DNA from 4 places in the Ideonella alba genome. Region 4 is predicted to be linked to each of the others. Evidence: predicted binding sites of a transcription regulator. Region 4 holds the regulator's gene; each other region holds the start of a gene.
What was found. Region 4 encodes sigma-54, which starts transcription at its own class of promoters, with help from an activator protein. Its sites were predicted from a motif close to TGGCANGNAANCTGCTTT; they were not measured.
Positions count from the first base shown of each region.

Region 1: a site for sigma-54 is predicted at 4,356-4,373, ahead of nifB (nitrogenase cofactor biosynthesis protein NifB). Genes of this name have one in related genera too.
Region 2: a site for sigma-54 is predicted at 3,312-3,329, ahead of folB (dihydroneopterin aldolase). Genes of this name have one in related genera too.
Region 3: a site for sigma-54 is predicted at 3,155-3,172, ahead of glnA (type I glutamate--ammonia ligase). Genes of this name have one in related genera too.

Region 1 is NZ_JAGQDD010000023.1:26,445-32,330, forward strand. Features, by position in the region: gene KAK03_RS21555 (nitrogen fixation protein NifZ) at 1-216, opposite strand, end outside; gene KAK03_RS21560 (nitrogen fixation protein NifZ) at 240-575, opposite strand; gene KAK03_RS21565 (4Fe4S-binding leucine-rich repeat protein) at 556-1,398, opposite strand; gene KAK03_RS21570 (hypothetical protein) at 1,410-1,967, opposite strand; gene KAK03_RS21575 (HesB/IscA family protein) at 1,979-2,359, opposite strand; gene KAK03_RS21580 (4Fe-4S binding protein) at 2,496-2,690, opposite strand; gene nifB (nitrogenase cofactor biosynthesis protein NifB) at 2,726-4,324, opposite strand; gene nifA (nif-specific transcriptional activator NifA) at 4,489-5,886, opposite strand, start outside.
Region 2 is NZ_JAGQDD010000005.1:51,881-57,766, forward strand. Features, by position in the region: gene mch (methenyltetrahydromethanopterin cyclohydrolase) at 1-89, shown strand, start outside; gene KAK03_RS09190 (ATP-grasp domain-containing protein) at 98-1,021, shown strand; gene KAK03_RS09195 (triphosphoribosyl-dephospho-CoA synthase) at 1,071-1,952, shown strand; gene fae (formaldehyde-activating enzyme) at 2,070-2,579, shown strand; gene folB (dihydroneopterin aldolase) at 2,779-3,261, opposite strand; gene KAK03_RS09210 (sigma-54-dependent Fis family transcriptional regulator) at 3,486-5,495, shown strand; gene KAK03_RS09215 (flavoprotein) at 5,428-5,886, shown strand, end outside.
Region 3 is NZ_JAGQDD010000030.1:9,986-15,871, forward strand. Features, by position in the region: gene KAK03_RS23575 (polysaccharide deacetylase family protein) at 1-298, shown strand, start outside; gene KAK03_RS23580 (sterol desaturase family protein) at 295-1,323, shown strand; gene KAK03_RS23585 (EI24 domain-containing protein) at 1,368-2,240, shown strand; gene KAK03_RS23590 (competence/damage-inducible protein A) at 2,237-3,022, shown strand; gene glnA (type I glutamate--ammonia ligase) at 3,297-4,712, shown strand; gene KAK03_RS23600 (hypothetical protein) at 4,892-5,365, shown strand; gene glnL (nitrogen regulation protein NR(II)) at 5,365-5,886, shown strand, end outside.
Region 4 is NZ_JAGQDD010000018.1:92,675-98,560, reverse strand. Features, by position in the region: gene KAK03_RS19630 (SPOR domain-containing protein) at 1-431, shown strand, start outside; gene KAK03_RS19625 (thiol:disulfide interchange protein DsbA/DsbL) at 528-1,172, shown strand; gene lptA (lipopolysaccharide transport periplasmic protein LptA) at 1,354-1,917, shown strand; gene lptB (LPS export ABC transporter ATP-binding protein) at 1,935-2,696, shown strand; gene KAK03_RS19610 (RNA polymerase factor sigma-54) at 2,752-4,266, shown strand; gene KAK03_RS19605 (THUMP domain-containing class I SAM-dependent RNA methyltransferase) at 4,326-5,549, shown strand; gene KAK03_RS19600 (hypothetical protein) at 5,553-5,864, opposite strand.

The sequences.
Region 1 (5,886 bases), on a different contig from region 4:
CTCGAGGCAGCCCACCACCGTGCGGCCGAACTCGACCATGTAGACCGGCAGATTGGCCTCGGCATGGTGGCCGACCTGGACCACCTCGCCCAGGCTGCCGGCGCGCACCAGCAGCGCGCCCTCGTCGACATCCGGGTAGCTGCCGTCGTTGAACAGGTCGACCGTGGCGCGCACGGGCTGTCCCCAGGCGTAGATCGGGGCGCGGGGTTCGATCATCAGAGCTCTCCTGTCGGAACGGTTCAGCGCAGCGCGCGCAGGGAGTCGGCCCGCGCGCCCAGGCGCGCCAGCACCTCGTCGGGCAGGTGGTCCAGCGTGCACAGCTCCTTGGCCCGCATGCCCACCTGGTGGCCGCTGGCCGGGAACTCCACCGCGTAGATGTAGAACTGCTGCAGGAAGGTGCCGATCGAGCGCACGTAGCCGATGTCGCCGCGCTCGACCAGCACGTCGCCAATCGCCTTGCCGGGGTAGGTGCCGTCGTTGCGGATCACGCTGCGGCTGGCCACCCGCTCGCCCATCGCGTAGCGGGGCGGATGGGCCAGCTCGACCGTGTCGTCGTCACGCGCGATGTCCGCCATGAAGGGCCTCCAGTGGTTGCAATCCCTGCAGCCGCTCGCGGGCGCGGCAGCGCACCTCGGCGTCCTCATCGGCCGCCAGCTCCTGCAGCAGGCCGCGGTGGCGGCGCTCGTCCAGGCGGTCGGCCAGCACCCAGCGCACCGACCAGTCGGGGTCTTCGCTGAATGACACCAGCAGGTCCACCGGCGCGCGCTGGGCCACGGTGTGGCGCACCCGGGGCGACGCATCGTTCGCCAGGCGCCACAGGGTCGGCATCTCCAGCCGCTCGGCCACCACGCGGCGCACCTGCTCGTCAGGGTCACGGGCCAGCAGCGGCAGCAGCGCCGGCGGCAGACGACGTGCCACGGCGCTGCGGACCTCGTAGTCGGGGTCGTCCACCAGGGCGCTCAGGGCCGAGGGGTCCAGGCGCTGCGCGACGCGGATGCGCACCTCGCGGTGGGGATCGGCCACCATCGCGGCCAGCTGGCGCAGCGGCAGGCGCAGCGCCACCTGCAGGCGCACGGTCTCGTCGGGATCGTCGCGCAGCCGGGCCAGCTGGAAGACATCGACATGGCGCGCGGCGATCGCCCGCACCTCGAAGTACGGATGCGCCAGGTGGCGGTCGGCCAGCGTGGGATGGGCCCGGAAGAAGCGGTCGATGCGGCGCGCGTAGGCGTCCTGCATGCAGCTGTGGCCAGGCTCGCAGGCGCCGCTTCGGCGCAGCGCCGCGTGCGGGCAGTGGGCACAGTCCAGCGCCTGGCCTTGCCAGTCCAGCACCGGGATGTCGCCGGCGGGCGCACGCACGCGCAGCGCCAGTGGCGAGCGGGTGGCGACGGCGCTGTCCATCGTCCCTGTCCTCAGGCCGGGGCCAGGCGGGCCCAGGCCGCCGCGCCGGTCACTGGCGGCGCGCCAGCGTCGTCCGGGTCCTCGCCGACCAGCGCGCGCTGGCGCACCGCCTCGACCAGCGCGCCGCCGACCCGGTCGTCCGGGTCCAGGTGGCGCAGCAGCGCCAGCGCGTCGCGCGCCTCGACCGGGTCGTCCAGCCGCAGGCTCAGGTAGGCATAGCCCTTGAGCGTGAACAGGTAGAAGCGGGTGACCGCGTCGTCCTGGGCGCCGGGCAGCGGCTGGCGCGGCACCTCGCGCCAGGCCGCGGGCAGGCCCAGCGCCTGCGCCCCCACCAGCAGCGCACGACGCGCCACATCGCGCGCCAGCGACAGGCGGTGGCCGTAGAAGTGGTGGCGGTACAGCGCGATCAGCACCGCCGGGTGGCCCGGGGCCAAGGCCTGCGCACGCATCAGCGCAGCCATCGCGGCGGGCGGGTCGGCGCGCAGCCGACCGGCCTCGGCCAGCGCCGCCTCGGCCGCGCCGGGCAGGCCGCGGCCCAGCACCGCATCGTCGAAGCCGCTGGCGTCCACCACCGGCTCCGTCAGTGGCGCTTCAGCGAGGACAGCGGCACCGTGGCGGCCGCGGGCGGCGCGGCGTCGCTGGAACTGCTGCAGGCGCAGGGCCCGGCCGAGGGGTTGAAGAAGGTCAGGCCCGACGAGGTGGGCGTCTCGGCGAAATCGACCGTGACGCCGTCGAGCACCAGGCGGCTCTCGGCCGGCAGGAAGACCCGCACGTCGCCGAACACCATCTCGGCATCACCCGCGGCCGGCGACTCGGCCACGGTGAATTCCGACGCATAGCCCGAGCAGCCGCCCGGCGTGACCGTCAGCCGGAAGCCGCCAGCCGGGTGCGACGAGAAGCGCACCATGCGGCGCATGAACTTCGCCGCAGCCGGCGTGACGGTCACATTGGGAAGAATCATTCCAGTCTCCATGTGCAGAACAAAAGGGCCTGGGCAGTCAGCCGACCGAACCCAGTCGCGACGTGGATCCGGCTTTGCCGGTCCACAGACGCGGCCCCCCTGGGGGGGAGGCGCCGCAGGCGCTTCGGGGGGGTGGTCAGACCTTCTTGATGCAGCCGTCGACGGGGCAGACCGACACGCACTGCGGCGCGTCGAACTGGCCTTCGCACTCGGTGCACTTGGCCGGGTCGATGATGAAGGTGCCGCCCTTTTCGCGGATGGCAACGTTGGGGCATTCGGGCTCGCAGGCGGAGCAGCCGGTGCACATCGAGGCAATGATCTTCAGGGCCATGGTGAGTTCTCCTGGCGGGGTCGGGGAAAGGGCCATCAGGCGGCGAGTTCGGCCGCGTCGCCGGCAGCGCCGGTGAACGCGCCCTGGCGGATGCGCGCATCGCCGCGCGCCTGGTGGGTGATCTGGCCGGCGGCCACGCGGCCGCAGTAGTCGGTGAACCAGCTCAGCGCGGCCTTCTCGATGAACTCGTGCGCGTACTGGTCGACCGGCTCGATGCCGGCGGCCGTCAGCTCGTCACGCGGGCAGGCGCCGATCTTCGAGACCAGCACCGCATGGCAGTCGTTGATGGCGCCGACGATGCTGGGCAACTGCTCGTCTTCGCCATAGCCGCCCTGGCAGTACAGGTCCACGCGGCGGTGGCCCACAAAGAGCGCCTCCTTGCGGCTGACCTCGAAGATCTGGAACTCGGTGGCGTGGCCGAAGTGCTGGTTGACGCGGCCATGGCCCTCGGTGGCCACCGCCACCAGCACCTTCAGGTCCTCCTGGCCGGCGATCAGGGCGGCGTCCAGCGCGGCATCGAGCGCATCGACCTTGGCCTGGTGCTGGGCCTGGCGCTCGGCCTCGACCTTCTGCTGGTAGGCGCGGCGCTTATCCAGGTCGTAGTGGATGTCCATCGCCTCGATCTTGTCGAGCGTGAATTCCTCCGAGCGGTCTTCACCCAGCAGGCCCACCGCATCCGCGCGGCACTGGCGGCAGTGGCGCATCAGGTTGGCGCCACCCATGCAGGCGTCCTGCACCGCCTTGAGCTCCTGCGCGGTGGGGCCGCGCTGGCCGGTCAGGCCGAACACCGTGCCGTGCTCGGGCTCGGAGATCAGCGGCATGATGTTGTGCAGGAAGGCGCCGCGCTTCTTGACCTCGCGGTTCACCTCGATCAGGTGCTCGTCGTTGATGCCGGGAATCAGCACCGAGTTGATCTTGGTGAGCACGCCGCGCGCGGTCAGCATCTCCAGGCCCAGCATCTGGCGCTCGTGCAGGATCTTCGCCGCCTCGACGCCGGTGTAGCGCTTGTGGTTGTAGAAGATCCAGGGATAGATCTTCTCGCCCACCGCCGGGTCGACCATGTTGATCGTGATCGTGACGTGGTCGATGTTGTACTTGCAGATCTCATCGACCATGTCCGGCAGCGCCAGGCCGTTGGTCGACAGGCACAGCTTGATGTCGGGCGCCTGCTCGGCGAGCTGGCGCATGGTGTCGAAGGTCTTCTTCGGGTTGGCCAGCGAATCACCCGGGCCGGCGATGCCCAGCACCGTCATCTGCGGAATCTCGCTGGCCACCGCCAGCACCTTCTTCACCGCCTGGTCGGGCGTCAGCTTCTGGCTGACCACGCCGGGGCGCGATTCATTGCTGCAGTCGTACTTGCGGTTGCAGTAGTTGCACTGGATGTTGCAGGCCGGGGCCACCGCCACATGCATGCGGGCGAAGTGGTGGTGGGCCTCTTCCGAGTAGCAGGGGTGGTTCTTGACCTTCTCCCAGATCTCGGGCGGCATGTCATCGGCACCGGCCGAGGAGCCGCAGCTGGCCTTGCCCTCGCCGCCGGTGGTGGAGCAGCCGCCACCGGTCTCGATGACCTCACTGATGGCGCTGCGACCTTTCTTCAGGTCGGCGATCGAGACGAAGGCGGCGTTGGCAGACATGGGCACCTCGCGGTCGTGGGTTGAGTCCCCTATTGCGAGAGCCGTGCCAGTCAGAAAACACTGAAAAATCAAGCACTTGGATTGGCGCGTCGGCTGTGCCGGTCACGACAAAAGCGACAAGGCCGCCCGCCGGCGGCCTTGTCGACGTCAGCGCCGGGCGGCGCTCACAGCTTGCGCACCTCGATGCGGTGCTTCTGCAGCGCATAGCCCAGTTGGCGCGGCGTGACCTTCAGCAGCCGTGCGGCCTTGGCCTGCACCCAGCCGCACTGCTCCATCGCCCAGACCAGGCGATCACGCTCGCCGGCCGGGGCCTCGGGGCCGAAGTGGCGCGGCGGCACCGCGCCCGACTCGGCCAGGCGTTCGGCCGGGCCGATGGTCAGCACCTCGTCGTCGTCGGGCAAGGGGCTGCTGTGGCCGTTGACCCGGCCGGCGAAGTGGACCACCGCCGGCGCCACCGCATCGGCCTTGTCGATGTGGTGCAGGGTCTGGGTGAGGCAGCGGTTGGAGCGGCAGGGGAAGGCCAGGCCGTTGATCGAGCCGCCCTCCACCATCGTGGCAGTGCGCTCGATGCAGTTCTGCAGCTCGCGCACATTGCCCGGCCAGTAGCAGTTGGTGAGCACCTGCATGGCCTCGGGCGTGACCTTGACGTTGCGCCGGTTCTCCTTGTTGTAGCGGTCCAGGAAATGGGCCACCAGCGGCGGGATGTCCTCGCGCCGCTCCCGCAGCGGCGGCAGGAAGATGCTGACCACGTTGATGCGGTAGTACAGGTCGGCGCGGTACTCGCCACGCTGGACCATGCGCTCGAGGTCGCGGTTGGTGGCGCAGATCAGGCGCACGTCCACCTTCACCGGCCGGCTGCCGCCGACGCGCTCGAACTCGCGCTCCTGCAGCACCCGCAGCAGCTTGGCCTGGAAGCCGGCCGAGATGTCGCCCACCTCGTCCAGGAAGAGCGTGCCGCCATGCGCCAGCTCGAAGCGGCCCTTGCGCTCGCCCACCGCGCCGGTGAAGGCGCCTTTCTCGTGGCCGAACAGCTCGGACTCCAGCAGCGATTCGGTCAGCGCCGCGCAGTTGACCTTGATGAAGGGCGCTTCCTTGCGCGGGCTGAGGAAGTGGATGGCACGCGCGATCTCTTCCTTGCCGGTGCCCGATTCGCCGCGCAGCAGCACGGTGGCGCGCGAGGGCGCGGCCTGGTGCACCTCGGCGAAGACGCGCTGCATCTGCCGGCTCTGGCCCACCACGTTGTCCAGCGAACGCCGGCGCGGGATGTCCGCGGTCAGCGCCTTCTGCAACCGGGTGGTCTCCTGCTGCAGGCGCTGGTGCTCGGCGCTGACCGAATGGTGCAGCGCCACCGACTGCGCCAGCAGCGTGGCCACCATGGTCAGGAAGCGCTGGTCGTCGGACAGCCGGGCCACGCCCTGCAGCTCGCGCTGCGCCGCCAGCACACCCACGGCGTTGTGATCCGCGCCGGTGCGCAGCGGCACCACGATGAAGGACAGGCGCTTGCCTTCCTGGGGACCGAAGGCGCCGGTGCGGTCGATGAACTCGTCGCTGTCCTCGACGTT
Region 2 (5,886 bases), on a different contig from region 4:
TGGTGCAGCACCTGCCCAGTGGCCGCAGCTTCGAGGCCGGTCGGCTGGACATGCCGGTGCTGCTGCAGGGCTGGCGCGAGGCGGCCTGAGCATGACGATGCGCGTGGCGATCATGACCGACGAGGTCGGCTGGCACACCCGCCAGCTGCAGGCGGCGCTGCGCGCACGCGGCGCCCAGGGCCGCTGCCTGGACCTGGCCGACTGCGGCATCGACACCAGCGCCTCGCACCACGGCCTGCGCCTGCCTGGCTTCGAGCGCGCGCTGCCCGAGGCGGTGATCGTGCGCGGCATCGCCGGCGGCAGCTTCGAGCAGGTCACGCAGCGCCTGGGCGTGCTGCACGTGCTGCGTGAGCTGGGTGTGCCGGTCTACAACGATGCCCGTGCGATCGAGCGCACCGTGGACAAGGCGATGACCACGCTGCTGCTGCACGCCGCCGGCCTGCCCACACCGCCCACCTGGACCTCGGAGAGCGAGGCCGTGACGCGCCGCATCGTCGCCCGTGAGGCCGCGGCCGGCCACGCGCTGGTGCTCAAGCCGCTGTTCGGCTCGCAGGGGCGGGGTCTGGTGCGGGTGGGCCAGGTCGAGGGGAGCTTCGAGCCACTGCCCAGCCTGGCCGGGCCGCCCTTCAACGGCCTGGCCTACCTGCAGCGCTGGGTGCCACCGCTGTCCGAGCCGGGTTTCGACTGGCGCGTGCTGGTGATCGGTGGCCAGGCCCGCGCGGCCATGCAGCGCGTCAGCGGCCACTGGATCCACAACATCAAGCAGGGCGCGCGGCCGGTGGCGGCGGCGCTGACGCCCGAGCTGGCCGATCTGGCCGAGCGCGCCTCGGCGGCGCTGGGTCTGGACTATGCCGGTGTCGACATCCTGCCCACCCGGGACGGTCTGACCGTGCTGGAGGTCAACGGCATCGCCGCCTGGCAGGGTCTGCAGCGGGTGACCGGCTTCTCCATCGCCCAAGCGCTGGTGGACGACCTGCTGGCGCGACGCTGCGCCGATCGCAGCGCCGCGCGGCGCGCATGAGTCCCCTCCCGCTCCGCCAGCGGGCGCCTGTCGCAGGCCGGGGCGGGCCATGAGCGCCCGCATCGAGGCCGCCTGGCGCCGCGCCTGCGCCTGGGACGTGGCCGCCCGCAAGCCCGGCAACGTCAGCCATGCCAGCGACGGCCACCGCATGACGGCCGCGCAGTTCCTGGACAGTGCCGACGCCGCGGCCGCCGCGCTGGCCCGTCCGGGCGGGTCGGTGGGCGAGGGCATCGAGGCGGCGGTCGACGCCACCTGGGCGCGGGTGGGCTGCAACACCAACCTGGGCATCGTGCTGCTGTGCGTGCCGCTGGCCCAGGCCTGGCGGTGCCTGCCCGCCGGTGCGGCCGATCACACCGCGCTGCGCCTGGCGCTGGGCGCAGTGCTGGCCGAGCTGACGCCGCAGGACAGCGCCGCGGCCTACCGCGCCATCCGCCGGGCCAATCCGGGCGGTCTGGGCCATGCCGACGACGAGGACGTGCACCAGGAACCCACGCTGGACCTGCGCGCCGCGATGAGCCTGGCCGCTGACCGCGACCGCATTGCCCGCCAGTACCGCGACGGCTTTGCCGAACTGTTCAGCCTGGGCCTGGACGCGCTGGGCGGGGCCGACCTGGGCGTGGGTGCGCCGCAGGGTCCGCGCGAAGACGCCGCCGCCGAGGCGGTGCAGCGCGTCTTCCTGGCCTGGCTGGCCTCGGCGCCCGATGCACATATTGTCCGCAAGCACGGTGCGGCGGTGGCACAGTGTGTCATGAACGATGCCAGTCGGTGGCTGCAGCGCCCCGCCGCCGGGCGCAGTCTGGACGCCGATCCGGGCTGGCGCGCCTGGGATGAGCAGCTGAAACAGCAGGGCATCAACCCCGGCACCAGCGCCGATCTCACCGTGGCCACGCTGTTCCTGCACGGTCTGATCGACCGCCGCGGGGCACCCTAGGGATAGCCCGGGGCGCCTGGCGCCCCGACGTGGCATGGAACGTGATTCCATGTTGACCAGCGCCGGCGGATGAGCCCCGGCGTCGTCAACACAGGAACAGCACAGGAGACTGACAATATGGCCAAGATCGATCGCATGCTGGTGGGCGAATCGCTCGTGGGCGATGGCAATGAGGTGGCTCACATCGACCTCATCATCGGCCCGCGTGGCAGCGCCGCTGAAACCGCGTTCGCGAACTGCCTGACCAACAACAAGGACGGTTTCACCTCGCTGCTGGCGGTGGTGGCCCCGAACCTGCTGTGCAAGCCGGCAACCGTGATGTTCAACAAGGTCACCATCAAGGGCGCCAAGCAGGCCGTCCAGATGTTCGGCCCGGCCCAGCGTGGCGTCGCCATGGCGGTGGCCGACTGCGTCGAGGATGGCACCATCCCCGCCGACGAAGCCGACAACCTGTTCATCTCGGTCGGCGTCTTCATCCACTGGCTGGCCGAAGACGACAAGAAGATCCAGGACTACAACTACGCTGCGGTCAAGGAGTCGATCAAGCGCGCCGTCGCCGGCACGCCGACCGCCGCGGAAGTGGTGGCCAAGAAGGGTGGCGCGTCGCACCCGTTCGCCGCCAACTGACCTGCTTGAGGCCGCCGCCTGTCTGGCAGGCGCGGCCTGCGTTGCGAGCACGCAAGGGGGCCTTGCGAGCGCCCGGGGGTCATCCGGGTTGCATGACCGGTCAGCACCGCTGACCGGTTCTTTTTTGCGCCCTGCGCGCTCCTTGCCGATGAAAAAGGGCCCCGCATCTGCAGGGCCCGGAGGCGTCAGGGTGAGCCGTTCAGGACTTGGCCGGCACCATGCCCGAGCCGATCCAGCGCAGCACCTGGGCACTGCGGCCACCGGCGGCGCGCGACGAGGCGGCACCGGCGCGGCGCTCGATCTGCACGCCCACCGCATCGAGGTCCTCGAACTTGTTCGGCTTCACCACCTTGACCCGCACCCACTGGGCACCGAAATCGTGGATCAGCATCTGCGCAATCTGCTCCGCCAGTGCTTCGAGCAACGTGACACCATGGTGAAGCATCAGGCCGTGCAGGCGTTCACGCACCACGCTGTAGTCGATGGTGTCGGCGATGCGGTCGCTGTCGCAGGCGTCGGCGTGCGGCACGCCGGCGTGCAGGTCAATCACCAGCGGCTGCGGGCGATGCAGTTCGCTGTCGTGGATGCCGATCACGGTCTGCACGCGCAGGCCTTCGATGAAGATCAGGTCCAGGGCCTGGGGTTCGGCGGTGCCGTGGGCTTGGGGCAGGGCGGCAAGCATGTCGGGGGATGTCTCCGGTCGGGTTCCTGGTTCCAGGGTTCGGCGGTGTCGAGGCAAGTTCCAAGCCACCGGCGGCACCGGCGTTTATCGGCTGGCCGGGCCTTGATTTCAGTCCATCAACATCGGGGGTTTCACCGGCGTGGTCGTTACTGCGGTAGCGCCACAATCCGGAATGGCGCCCAAACTGTCGGGAGCCCGTCCTCGTGAAACAGGGAGATTTTCCCATGAGCCTCGTCCTGCCTCGTTCCGACGGCCACGCCGACCATGTGTTCGATGTGGTGCGCAGCGGCCAGCACGACGACCCGAACGACATCGTCGCGCGCTCTTGGAGCCGCTGCCTCAACGAATACCGCCTGCACCCCGACCGGCCGCGCGAGCTGCCGGTGCTGCCGGCCAAGACGCTGGAAGAGCGCCTGTCGCGCATGGCCGACGTCATCGACTGCGCGCGCTACGAGATGACCTCGCTGTACCAGCAGCTCTCCGACGGCGAGACCGCGGTGGTGCTGACCGACACCGAGGGCGTGATCCTGCACATGGTGACCTCGGCCGATTTCGCCTCGCAGGTGGAGCCGATGGGCCTGCGCGTGGGCGCCATCTGGAGCGAGAACACCGCCGGCACCAACGGCATGGGCACCTGCCTGGCCTCGGGCGCACCGGTGTCGGTGCGCCGCGAAGACCACTTCTTCACCGCCTTCACCGGCCTGACCTGCTCGGCCGTGCCGGTCTATGACCCGGCGGGCGAACTGTGCGCGGTGCTGGACGTCTCCAGCCGCAGCTCGATGATGCAGCAGCACCTGCTGGTGCTGCTGGGCATGACCGCGCGGATGATCGAGAACCGGCTGATCGACCGGCGCTTTCGCAGCGCCCACCCGGTGCACTTCCACAGCCGGCCCGAATTCGTCTACACCCTGCACGAAGGCCGCCTGGCGGTGTCCGAGGACGGCCGCATCCTGGCCGCCAACCGCAGCGCGCTGTTCCAGCTGGGCATGACCTCGGTGGCCGAGATCCGCGCGCGCCGCGTGGAGGACCTGTTCCAGTCCAGCCTGGACGACATGGTGCAGCGCAGCGTGTCCTCGTCCTTCCACCCGATCGTCACCTACCGCGCCAATGCGGCGCACCGCTTCTTCGCGGTGGCCCGCCGCCCGGCCGAGGACGCCCGTGCCGGCGGGGCGATGACGGTGATGCCCGCACCCACGCCCGGTGCACGACCGGCCGCCGCGGCCCGTGCCGCGCTGCCTCGCCCGGGCAGCGGCGGGGTGTCCACCTTTGCTGATCCGCGCCTGGCCCAGCAGCTGGGCACGGCGCGCCGCGTGATCGGCCGCCAGACGCCCATCCTGCTGTGCGGCGAGACCGGCTCCGGCAAGGAGGTCTTCGCCCGCGCCGTGCACGAGGCCAGCCCGCACAGCGGCGGCGCCTTCGTGGCCATCAATTGCGCCAGCCTGCCCGAGAGCCTGATCGAGGCCGAGCTGTTCGGCTACCGCGCCGGCGCCTTCACCGGCGCGCAGCGCACCGGCCGGCGCGGCAAGATCCTGCAGGCCGACGGGGGCACGCTGTTCCTGGACGAGATCGGCGACATGCCGCTGGACCTGCAGGCGCGGCTGCTGCGGGTGCTGGAGGAGCGCCAGGTCACGCCGCTGGGCACCGAGGAGGTCCACGACGTCAATTTCCAGCTGATCAGCGCCAGCCACCGCAACCTGCTGGCCCTGGTCGATGAAGGCCTGTTCCGCGAGGACCTGTACTACCGCCTGGCCGGCGTCGAGCTGGACCTGCCGCCGCTGCGCGAGCGCAGCGACAAGCGCGAGCTGATCCGCAACCTGCTGCAGACCGAGGGCGGCACCGAATGCAGCCTCAGCCCCGAGGCCGAGCGTCTGCTGCTGAACCATCCCTGGCCCGGCAACGTGCGCCAGCTGCGCCATGTGCTGCGCTCGGCGGTGGCGCTGGCCGACGCCCAGCAGATCGGCGTCGAGCACCTGCCCAGCCTGCGCTCCCAGCGCGGTGCGCCGCCCGCGGACACCGTGGCGCAACCCGCGGTGCCGGTCGTGCCCGCCGAAGAGCCGGCCGACGAGCTGCCCCGCCTCAACCCGATCCAGGCCAACGAACGCCAGGTGCTGCTGCAGCTGCTGGAGCATCATCGCTGGAACGTCAGCAACGTCGCCAAGGCGCTTGATGTCAGCCGCAACACCCTCTACCGCAAGCTCCACAAGCTCCACATCCGGATCTCCCATCCCGGCTGAGGGCCGCGAGCGCATCGACGCCGTCGACGAGGCGGCCGGCCTGGAGGACGCGCCCAGGCGCTCGCGCTTTGCCTGGTGCGTGACCGGCTCGGGCCATTTCCTGGAAGAGTCGATGGCGCTGGCCGCGCGGCTGCCGCAGTGCGACCTGTTCCTGTCGGCCGCGGCCGAAGAGGTACTGCCCATCTACGGCTACCACCTGGACGCGCTGCGCCAGCGCCACAAGCTGTTCCGCGACAAGACCGCCAGCGCGGTGCCGGTGGGCGCGCTCTACACCGACGTCTACCACACGGTGATCGTCGCCCCGGCCACCAGCAACACCGTGGCCAAGTGCGCCTACGGCTTCAGCGACACGCTGCCCACCAACATGTTCGCCCAGGCCGGCAAGCTGGGC
Region 3 (5,886 bases), on a different contig from region 4:
GCTGCGCGCCGCGGCGTCCTGCGGCTGGACCCATGTGGGCTGGAGCCCCGCCGGCTTCCTGGGCGACGAGCTCTCCAGCGAGCGCTTCCCCAACCGCGCGCTGCTCGACAAGGCGCTGCGCGACATCCGCCCGGGCGACGTGCTGCTGGCCCACCTGGGGATCTGGTCGCGCCAGGACCCCTGGGCGCCCGCGGTGCTCGAGCCCTTGATCACCGGGCTGAAGGCGCGAGGCCTGTGCTTCGCGTCGCTGCGCGACCACCCGGCCTACCGCGCGGCGCTGGCCGCCTCGCCGCCATGAGCCTCGTCGACACCGCCCAGGCCGCCGTCGACGCGCTGACCGGGGCCTTCGGCGACGCCCAGCAGGCCTTGTTCGAGGCGGTGGTGCAGCCACTGCTGTTCCACGCAGGCCTGGGCTCGTTCATCAGCGACGCCTTCGACGCCACCGGCTGGTTGCTGGTGGGCGTGTTGCAGATCGCCGCGATGCTGCTGCTGATCGCGCCGCTGCAGCGCTGGCGCCCCGATGAGCCGCGGGCCACCAGCGCCGTGGCGCAGACCGAGCGCCGGCAGGCGGTGCGCGTGGACGTGCTCTACACGCTGATCCACCGGCTGGGCCTGTTCCGGGTGGCGCTGTTCTTCGCGGTCGATCCGCTGTTCAACGCGCTGTTCGGCTGGCTGGCCGTGCATGGTGTGGACGGCTGGCACCTGGACCAGTGGATCGCGCCGTGGTGGCCCGGCGTCAGCGACACGCAGTTGGCCGGCTTTCTGGTCTACCTGCTGGTCTTCGACCTGCTGAACTACGCGCTGCACCGCGCCCAGCACCAGTTCAACTGGTGGTGGGCGCTGCATGCGCTGCACCACAGCCAGCGGCATGTGACGATGTGGAGCGACAGCCGCAACCACCTGCTCGACAGCCTGATCGTCGACGCGGTGTTCGTGCTGGTGGCGCGCGTCATCGGCGTGGCCCCGGGGCAGTTCGTGGCCTTGATCGCGCTGTCGCAACTGGTCGAGAACCTGGCGCACGCCAACCTGCGGCTGTCCTTCGGCTGGTTGGGCGAGCGCCTGCTGGTGGGGCCGGCCTTCCATCGGCGCCACCACGGTGCCGGCATCGGCCATGAATCGCATGGCAAGGGCACGCTGGGCGGCTGCAACTTCGCCGTGCTGTTCCCGCTGTGGGACATGCTGCTGGGCACCGCCGACTTTCGCCATGACAACGGGCCCTGCGGCATCCGTGACCAATGGCCTGACGAAGGCGGTCGCGACTACGGTCGCGGCTTCTGGGCACAGCAGCGCCTGGGCTTGCTGCGCCTGATCGGGCGCGCATGATCCGCCGCACCTGATCCGCCGCACCTGAGGCTATCCTCCGCACCATGAAGCTGCTGCTCGATTCGTTCTGGCGCGCCGGCGCCTACCTGTTCCTGCCCCGGGTGATGGGCCTGACGCTGATGCCGCTGCTGCTGTCCTCGCTGCTGGCGCTGGGTCTGGGCTGGCTGTTCTGGGAGTCCGCGGTGGCCGGCGTGCGGTCCACGCTGGAGGGCTGGTCGCTGGTGGCGGCGATGCTGCAGTGGATCGAGGTCAACCTGGGCGCGTCGTGGCGGTCGCTGGTCGGGCCGGTGATCGTGCTGGCGCTGGCGGTGCCGCTGATCGTCGTGCTGAGCCTGCTGCTGGTGGCCTGGTTGGCCACGCCGGCGGTGGCCCGTCTGGTGCGCGAGCGGCGATTCCCGACGCTGGAGCAGCGCCATGGCGCGTCCTTCGTGACCGCGGTGCTGTGGTCGGTGGGCTGCACGCTGGTGGCGCTGGCGGCCCTGCTGGTGACCATGCCGCTGTGGCTGATTCCGCCACTGGTGCTGATCGTCCCGCCGCTGATCTGGGGTTGGCTGACCCGCCAGGTCATGGGCTTCGACGTGCTGGCCGACACCGCCAGCGCCGCCGAGCGCCGCACCGTGGTCGCCGAGCACCGTTGGCCGCTGCTGCTGATCGGCGTGGTCACCGGCTATCTGGGCGCGGCGCCCTCGCTGATCTGGGCGGTGGGCGGTGCGGCGGCGCTGATCTTCGCGCCGCTGATGATCGCGGTGGCGGTGTGGCTCTACACGCTGGTCTTCGCTTTCGCGGCGCTGTGGTTCGCCCACTATGCGCTGGCGGCGCTCGACGAGTTGCGCCGCCGCCAGACGGTCGAGGTGGTGCCCGTCGAGCCGCCTGCCGCACCGCTGCCCCCCGTCACCGACGCACCGAGGTTGCCATGAGTTTCGGTCTGCTCGTGATCGGCGACGAGATCCTCTCGGGTCGCCGCCAGGACAAGCACCTGCCCAGGCTGATCGAACTGCTGGCGGCCCGCGGCCATGCGCTGGGCTGGGCGCAGTTCATCGGCGACGACCGCCCGCGCATCATCGCCGCGCTGAAGGAGGCCCGCGAGAGCGGCGACATCGTCTTCTCGTGCGGCGGCATCGGCGCCACGCCCGACGACCACACACGCCAGTGCGCCGCCCTGGCCGCCGGCCTGCCGCTGGCGCTGCACCCGGGCGCCAAGGCGCTGATCGAGGAGCGCATGCGCGAGGTGGCCGCCGAGCAGGGCGTGGCCTGGGAGCCCGAGCGGCCCGACAACGTGCACCGCCTGAACATGGGCGTGTTCCCGGCAGGCGCCACGCTGATCCCCAACCCGTACAACAAGATCCCCGGCTTCAGCCTCGGGCGCCTGCACTTCGTGCCCGGGTTCCCGGTGATGGCGCACCCGATGATCGAGTGGGTGCTCGACACCTGCTACGCCGACCTGCGCCCGCAGCCGCATGCCGAGCATGCGCTGTACGTCTACAACGGCCTGGAGGCCACGCTGACGCCGCTGATGGAGTCCATCGAGGCGCGCTTTGCCGGCGTGCGGGTGTTCAGCCTGCCCAGCGTCGACCATCCGCAGCGCGGGCGTCACATCGAGCTCGGGGTCAAGGGCGAGCCGGTGCTGGCCGCCCAGGCCTTCGAGGCGCTGAAGGGCGGATTGGCGGCCTTTCCGGAGCTGCGCGTCAGCACCGAATGAGGGCGCCGCGAATGCACCAATATGATGCATATTGATCACCAGGACGGTGCATTGCCTCAGGTGACGTCCGTCAAGTCCCGTGCTTCCTCGGGGACCCGCCCCGCTGAAACCCCCTGGCCGATCACCAGATTTGGGCACGCTTTCTGCTACATTCCGCCCGCTGCAGTCGGGTTCCACGGGTGAACCCTGTCATGGGGCCCTGTACCGCCCGACCGCCGTTCCCGGAATTCATTCCCGATTCTTCTCAGCCAACCATCCGCCAGGAGCCTTTCTGATGGCCAAGACCGTCGCCGACGTGATGAAGCTCGTGAAGGACAACGACGTCAAGTTCGTTGACTTCCGCTTCACCGATACCCGTGGCAAGGAACAGCACGTCTCCGTGCCCGTGTCCGCTTTTGACGAAGACAAGTTCCAGTCGGGCCATGCGTTCGACGGCTCGTCGATCGCTGGCTGGAAGGGCATCGAAGCGTCGGACATGCTGCTGATGCCGGACCCGAACACGGCCAACATCGACCCGTTCTTCGAAGAGCCGACGCTGATCCTGACCTGCGACGTCATCGATCCCACCGACGGCAAGCCCTACGAGCGCGATCCGCGCTCGCTGGCCAAGCGCGCTGAAGCCTACATGAAGGCCTCCGGCCTGGGCGATGTCGCCTACTTCGGTCCGGAGCCCGAGTTCTTCGTGTTCGACAGCGTCCGCTGGGGCAACGAAATGGGCGGCTCGTTCTTCAAGATCGAGTCCGAGGAAGCCGCCTGGAACTCCAGCAAGGAGTACGAGCACGGCAACACCGGCTACCGTCCCACCGTCAAGGGCGGCTACTTCCCGGTCCCGCCGGTCGACAGCGGCCAGGACATGCGCTCGGAGATGTGCCTGCTGCTCGAGCAGCTGGGCATCCCGGTGGAAGTGCACCACCACGAAGTGGCCAACGCCGGCCAGATGGAAATCGGCACCAAGTTCAGCTCGCTGGTCCAGCGCGCTGACTGGCTGCAGCTGCAGAAGTACATCATCGTGAACGTGGCCCATGCCTATGGCAAGACCGCCACCTTCATGCCCAAGCCCATCGTTGGCGACAACGGCTCCGGCATGCACGTGCACCAGTCTGTCTGGAAGGACGGCAAGAACCTGTTCGCGGGCGACGGCTATGCCGGCCTGAGCGAGTTCGCGCTGTACTACATCGGCGGCATCATCAAGCACGCCCGCGCGCTGAACGCGATCACCAACCCCGGCACCAACAGCTACAAGCGCCTGGTCCCCGGCTTCGAAGCCCCGGTCAAGCTGGCCTACTCGGCCAAGAACCGCTCGGCCTCGATCCGCATCCCCTACGTGGCCAACCCGAAGGGCCGTCGCGTGGAAGCCCGCTTCCCGGATCCCTCGGCCAACCCGTACCTGTGCTTCGCCGCGCTGCTGATGGCGGGCCTGGACGGCGTGGAGAACAAGATCCACCCGGGCGAAGCCGCCACCAAGGACCTGTACCACCTGCCGCCGGAAGAAGACGCGAAGATCCCGACCGTCTGCCACAGCCTGGACCAGGCCCTCGAGTACCTGGACAAGGACCGCGCGTTCCTGACCAAGGGCGGCGTGTTCACCGACGCCTACCTCGATGCCTACATCGACCTGAAGATGCAGGAAGTCACCCGCTTCCGCATGGCCGTGCACCCGGTCGAGTACGACATGTACTACGCCCTGTGATCCCTCGCGGGATCGCGCACGAAAGGGACGGCCTGGCCGTCCCTTTTTCTTTGGGGCGCCGCAGTGGCGTCGGCCGGCGGGCGGCGCCGGGCGTTGATCCCCAGCCTGTCATCACGCTGCGCTGCCAATCCAGCGACAATGCCGCCATGCGATCCCCTCCTGCCCCCCGTGCTCCTGGTGTGCTGTTGGTCCTCGGCCTGGGCCTGCTGGCGGCGTCGGCCGTCCGGGCCCAGTCGGGCACGCAGGTGTACTACGTCTGCCCTGGCAACGTGTTCACCAACACCATCACCGCCAAGGAAGCCGAGCAGCGCGGCTGCAAGGCGCGCGAAGCCCAGCAGCCCACGTCGGTGGCCATGCCCAAGGCGCGGCCGGTGCCCTCGGCCTCGCCCGGCAGCGCCAAGGTCAATGACGCCGACCAGCGCGCCCGCGAGAGCGACGCCCGCCGCATCCTCGAGTCCGAACTCGCCAAGGAGGAGGCCGCCCTCGAGGCCTTGCGTCGCGAGTACAACAACGGCGAACCCGAACGCCGCGGTGACGAGGTGCGCAACCCGCAGAAGTACATCGACCGCGTGGCCGAGATCAAGGCGGCCATCACCCGCAAGGAAGCCGACATCGCCGCACTGCGGCGCGAGATCAGCAAAGTGGCCTCGTGATGCCCACGCGACCGGTGACCCCGTCGCCCAGCGAGCGTCACTGGGAGGCCTTCGACCAGCTCGCCACGATGGTGGCGGTGGTGCGCCCCGATGGCCAGTGCCTGTTCGTCAACAGCGTGCTGGAGTCGGTGATCGGCCTGTCGCGCCGCACGCTGACCTCGCGCTCGCTGCTGGAATGGTGCCGCGAGCCGGCCCAGCTGCTCGAGGCCCTGCAGGCGCTGGCCGCCAACCAGTTCTCCACCCGCCGCTTCGAGAGCGCGCTGCGCCGCGCGGTGGTGGGCGCCACCGAGCCGCTGCCGGTGCATTTCATCGTCAGCCAGATCGACCACTCGCACGAGCGGCTGCTGGTGGAGATGATCGAGATCGAGCAGCAGACCCGCCAGGACCGCGAGGAGCGCGTGGCCGGTCAGTCGCAGGTCACGCGCGAGCTGATCCGCAACCTGGCGCACGAGATCAAGAACCCGCTGGGCGGCATCCGCGGCGCGGCGCAGCTGCTGGCGCTGGAGCTGCCCTCGCCGGAG
Region 4 (5,886 bases):
CGGCGGCCCCGGCGGCCAGCGCCCCGGCCACGGCGCCGGCCGCGCCGGCCGTGGTGCCTGACAAGCGCGCTGCCGCGTCGGCGCCCAGCCCGACCGCCCCCGCGGCCGAGCCGGCCAAGCCGGGCCGCGACCCGGCCGCCATCCTCTCCGGCCAGAGCCCCGCGGGCACCGACGCGGCGTCCAAGGACCCGTTCGTCTACTTCGTGCAGGCCGGCGCCTATTCCAACGCCGACGATGCCGAACAGCAGCGCGCCCGCCTGGCCATGCAGGGCATGACCGCCAAGGTCACCGAGCGTGAGCAGGGCGGCCGCACCGTGCACCGCGTGCGCCTGGGCCCCTACGACACCCGCGCCGAGGCCGAGGCCCTGCAGGACCGCCTGAAGGCCGGCGGCGCAGAAGCCGTGCTGGTGCGCCTGGAGCGTCCGCACTGAGGCCGCCGGCGGGCACCGATTGAACTTCCGGTCATCGCCACGGTCGCACCAGGCGTTGACACCTCACTTTCCTTGGCAGCACACAGGACGAACGACATGCTGAACCGGCGCGAATTCACGGGGGCCCTGGTGGCCGTTGGCGGTGTGGCCACCACCAGCCTGGCCCAGGCCCAGGGCGGCCCGGTCGAGGGCACCCACTACATGCGCCTGGCCAGCCCGGTGCCGGTGTCGGTGCCCGGCAAGGTGGAGGTGCTGGAATTCTTCATGTACAGCTGCCCGCACTGCTTCCAGTTCGACCCGGCGCTGGAAGCCTGGGTCAAGAAGCAGCCCGCCGACGTGGCCTTCCGCCGCGTGCCGGTGGCCTTCCGCCCCAACCTGGAGATCCACCAGCGCCTGTACTACGCGCTGGAGGCGCTGGGCCAGCTGGAAGCGCTGCACACCAAGGCCTTCAACAGCATCCACGTCGAGCACAAGATGCTGCTCAAGGACGAGGACGTGGCCGCCTGGGGCGCCGCCAACGGTCTGGACGGCGCCAAGCTGCTCGACACCATGAAGTCCTTCTCGGTGGCCGGCAAGGTGCGCGCCGCCAAGCAGACCATGGAGGCCTACCGCGTCGACGGCGTGCCGATGCTGGCCATCCAGGGCCGCTGGACCACCTCGGGCTCGACCGCCGGCACCCACGAGAAGGCGCTGGCCGTGGCCGACTACCTGGTCGCGCAAGCCCGGAAGACCAAGACCTGACCCCCTGGGCTGGCCGCTGCGCGGCGTCACCCCTCCGCCGGGGCCCGGTGCACGCCGTGCGACGCCCGCGCTGAGCCCCAGGCTGGCGCACTGACCCCGCTGGGGCTGTCTTTTTCGTGCCAACGGGCTGGCGCTCGGGTGCCGGGGCCGTAGAATGGTCTGCAATTTCCGTGCCGCAGCCATGTCCCGCCGCCCTCCCCTCTGTCTGATCGCCGCGCTGGCGCTGCTGGCCTGCGTGCCGGCCCGGGCCGAGCGGGCCGACCGGACCAAGCCGCTGGTGGTGGAGAGCGACGGCAAGAAGGCCGCCTCGGTGGACCTGAGCAAGCGCACCACCACCGTCGTCGGTAACGTGGTGATCACCCAGGGCACGCTGCAGATCAAGGCCGACAAGGTGGACGTGCGCGAAGACGCGCCCGGCCGCTTCAGCGCCACCGCGCTGGGCAGCGCCGCCCAGCCCGCCACCTTCCGCCAGAAGCGCGACCGGGTGGACGAGGTCATCGAGGCCCAGGCGCTGCGCATCGAGTACGACGGCGGCGCCGACCGCATCCGCCTGGTCGGTGAGGCCCGCATGCGCATCCTGCGCGCCGGCCAGCCGGCCGACGAGGCCACCGCGGCCGTGATCGTCTACGACCAGCCGGCCGACACGCTCACCTTCGAGGGCGGCAGCCCCGGCAGCACCGCGGCGTCCAGCCGCCCGCGCCTGGTGTTCGTGCCACGCGCCGACAACCCCGAGGCCCCGCGTTGACCACGGTCGCTCCGGTCATGGCGGCCGCCGCTGCCAGCGTCAGCCGTCTGGAGGCCACCGGCCTGCGCAAGGCCTACGGCGCGCGGGTGGTGGTCAAGGACGTGCACCTGTCGGTGGGCGCCGGCGAGGTGATCGGCCTGCTCGGCCCCAACGGCGCCGGCAAGACCACCACCTTCTACATGGTGGTCGGCCTGCTGCGCTGCGATGCCGGCGAGATCCACATCGACGGCGAGCCGGTGCACCGCAAGCCGATCCACCAGCGCTCGCGCATGGGCCTGTCCTACCTGCCGCAGGAGGCCTCGATCTTCCGCAAGCTGACGGTGGACGAGAACATCCGCGCGGTGCTGGAGCTGCAGTACGGCGCCGACGGCAAGCCGCTGTCGGACAGCGAGATCCAGTCGCGCCTGGACGGCCTGCTGAACGACCTGAGCCTGACCAGCCTGCGCGACTCGCCGGCCCCGGCGCTGTCGGGCGGCGAGCGCCGCCGCGTGGAGATCGCCCGCGCGCTGGCCACGCAGCCGCGCTTCATCCTGCTGGACGAGCCCTTCGCCGGGGTCGATCCGATCGCGGTGATCGAGATCCAGCGCATCATCCAGTTCCTCAAGGCCCGTGGCATCGGCGTGCTGATCACCGACCACAACGTCCGCGAGACCCTGGGCATCTGCGACCGCGCCTACATCATCAGCGCCGGCACCGTGCTGGCCGAGGGCACGCCCGCCCACATCGTCGAGAACCCGGACGTGCGCCGGGTCTACCTTGGCGAGCACTTCAGAATGTGACCATGACGGCCCTGCTGTATTCCCTGCCCGTCATCCCGGCTGAGCGGCGAGCGCGATGAAACCGACCCTGCAGGTCCGCCTCTCGCAGCACCTGGCGCTGACGCCCCAGCTGCAGCAGTCGATCCGCCTGCTGCAGCTGTCCACGCTGGAGCTGCACCAGGAGGTCGAGCAGATGCTCGACCAGAACCCCTTCCTCGAAACCGAGGACGAAGGGCCCGGCTTCGAATTCACCTCGGTGGACCGCGCCAGCAGCACCAGCCAGCGCGAAGAGGCCGACAGCGCCGGCGCCTCGGTGGGTGAAGGCGGCGACGAGTCCGCCGGGGTGGACAGCGCCGACTTCGGCACCACCGAGCGCGACGACTGGGAAAACGGCACCGAGCGCGACGACTTCGACGGCATCCGCGAAACCCCCGGCACCGGCAGCGGCCAGGGCAACGACGACGACTTCGAGCCGCAGGAGCGCAGCGTCAGCGGCCCCACGCTGCAGGAGCACCTGCGCCAGCAGCTGCTGGGCATGCGCCTGTCGCCGCAGGACGCCGCCGCAGTGCATGTGCTGATCGAGTCGCTCGACGAGGACGGCTACCTGGATGGCACGCTGGAGGACATCGCCGAGCGCGTGGCCGACAGCCTGGGCCTGGGTGACCTGGACGACCGCGACGAGCTGCTGGACCAGCTGCGCTGCGGCCTGGCCTGGCTGCAGAGCATGGAGCCCGCCGGCGTGGGCGCTGCCAACCTGGGCGACTGCCTGTGCCTGCAGCTGCGCCACCGCCCCGCGGGCCCGGCGCGCGACTGCGCGATGGCCATCGCCCGCAGCCACCTCGAGCTGCTCGCCCGGCGCGACCTGAAGAAGCTGGCCAGCGCCACCGGCGCCGACGAGCCCACCGTCAAGGCCGCGCAGGCGCTGATCGTGGCCTGCGAGCCCAAGCCCGGCCGGCCCTTCTCGCCGGCCGAGAGCCTGATCGTGGTGCCCGATGTGATCGTCGTGAAGAGCGGCCGCAACTGGAAGGTCACGCTCAACCCCGACGTGATGCCCAAGCTGCGCGTCAGCGAGCTCTACGCCCAGGCCATCCGCGGCCAGCGCGGCGGCGGCAACCTGTCGGCGCGGCTGCAGGAAGCACGCTGGTTCATCCGCAACATCCAGCAGCGCTTCGACACCATCCAGCGCGTCAGCCAGGCCATCGTCGAGCGCCAGAAGGCCTTCTTCACGCACGGCGAGATCGCGATGAAGCCGCTGGTGCTGCGCGAGATCGCCGACGAGCTGGGCCTGCACGAATCCACCATCTCCCGCGTGACCACCGCCAAGTACATGGCCACGCCCTTTGGCACCTTCGAGCTGAAGTACTTCTTCGGCTCCAGCCTGAACACCGACGCCGGTGGCAACGCCAGCTCCACCGCGGTGCGGGCGCTGATCAAGCAGTTCGTCGCCGCCGAGGACATCAAGAAGCCGCTGTCCGACAGCCAGATCGCCGACATGCTGGAAGAGCAGGGCATCCAGGTGGCGCGCCGCACCGTGGCCAAGTACCGTGAAGCCTTGAAGATTGCGCCGGCCAACCTGCGCAAAGCCATGTGAACACCCCCCGCCGCGTCACCCGCAGCGACGCGCCGGCCGCCGCCCTCGGCCCCGGCGTGATGTTCCTGCCCTGCGCCGCCGGGGTGGAGCCGCTGCTGGCCGATGAATGCGCGCGTTTGCTGCCCGAGGGCACGAATGTGGAGGCCAGCCGCGGCGGCGTCTTCGTCGATGGCACGCCTGAGGACGCGCTGCGCCTGAACCTGGGCAGCCGCCTGGCCCAGCGCGTGCTGTGGCAGGTGGCCGGCGGCGTCTACCGCGACGAGCGTGATCTGTACGACCTGGCCCGCCAGGTCGACTGGACCCGCTGGATCACCCCCGCGCAGACGCTGCGCGTGGACACCAGCGCCTGGCGCAGCCCGCTGCACAGCCTGAACTTCGCCGGCCTGAAGATCAAGGACGCGGTGTGTGACGCGCTGCGCGACGCCACCGGCGAGCGCCCCAGCGTCGACACCCGCTTCCCCGACCTGTCGCTGGTGCTGCACCTGGGCCCCGAGCATGCGCAGCTGAGCGTGGACCTGTCCGGCGAAGCCCTGTTCAAGCGCGGCTGGCGCGAGGCCAAGGGCGAAGCCCCGCTCAAGGAGACGCTGGCCGCCGCCATGCTGGCCGCCGCCGGCTGGCAAGGCCGCGAACAGGACGGCCCGCTGCTCGACCCCTGCTGCGGCGCCGGCACCATCGCCATCGAGGCCGCGCAGATCGCCTGCGGCATCGCCCCCGGCGGGCAGCGCCGCTTCGCGTTCGAGAAGCTGCTGCCCTTCAAGCCGCTGCTGGGCACCTGGGGCCAGATGAAGCGCGCCGCCGAGGCCGCCGTCCACGCGCCCGCGGTGAAGATCTACGCCGGCGACGTGAGCTTTCGCATGACCGACTTCGCCACCCGCAACGCCGAGCGCGCCGGGGTGGCCCACGCCATCGAGTTCAAGACCGCCGACGCGCTGCAGCGCCCCGCCCCCGCCGAGGCCGGCACCATCGTGATGAACCCCCCCTATGGCGAGCGTATTGCGCCCAAGGGTTCCGGCCAGGGCACCGGCGGCGTGCGCGGCGAGGTGATGGGCGAGCGCTTCGAAGGCGCCGCCGACGCCGGCGAGTTCTACGCCCGCCTGGCCGCCCACTGGAAGAAGGCCTACACCGGCTGGACCGCCTGGGTCCTCACCCCCGAGGCCAAGACCCCCAGCCTGATGCGCCTGAAGGAAAGCCGCCGCGTGCCGATGTGGAACGGTCCGATCGAGTGCCGGATGTTCCGGTTTGATCTGGTGGCGGGGTCGATGCGCAAGGATGCGGCAGGTTGAAGCTCAGCGCTTGACCACCGGCCTGCCCGTGAGTGTGGCCAGATAGCGCGAGACGCGGTCGTGCTGAGCCGTCATGCGCTCGGCCATGCCCTTTTGCGGCGTGGCCAGCAGGCGGTCCATCGACGCCGAGGTGATCGTGGCCACCGCCACCGGCGGCACCACGCTGCGGTCGACGTAGACCTCGTACTCGTAGCCGCCAATGGTGGCGATGTGGTCCACGGTCGCGGTGCGTGCTGCGACGGCTTCGCTCAGGGCCCGACGGGCCAGATCCGACGGTTCCTGGGCGCACACGGCGGCGGACAGGGACCAGGCCATCACGGCGCTCAACCATCGTGTC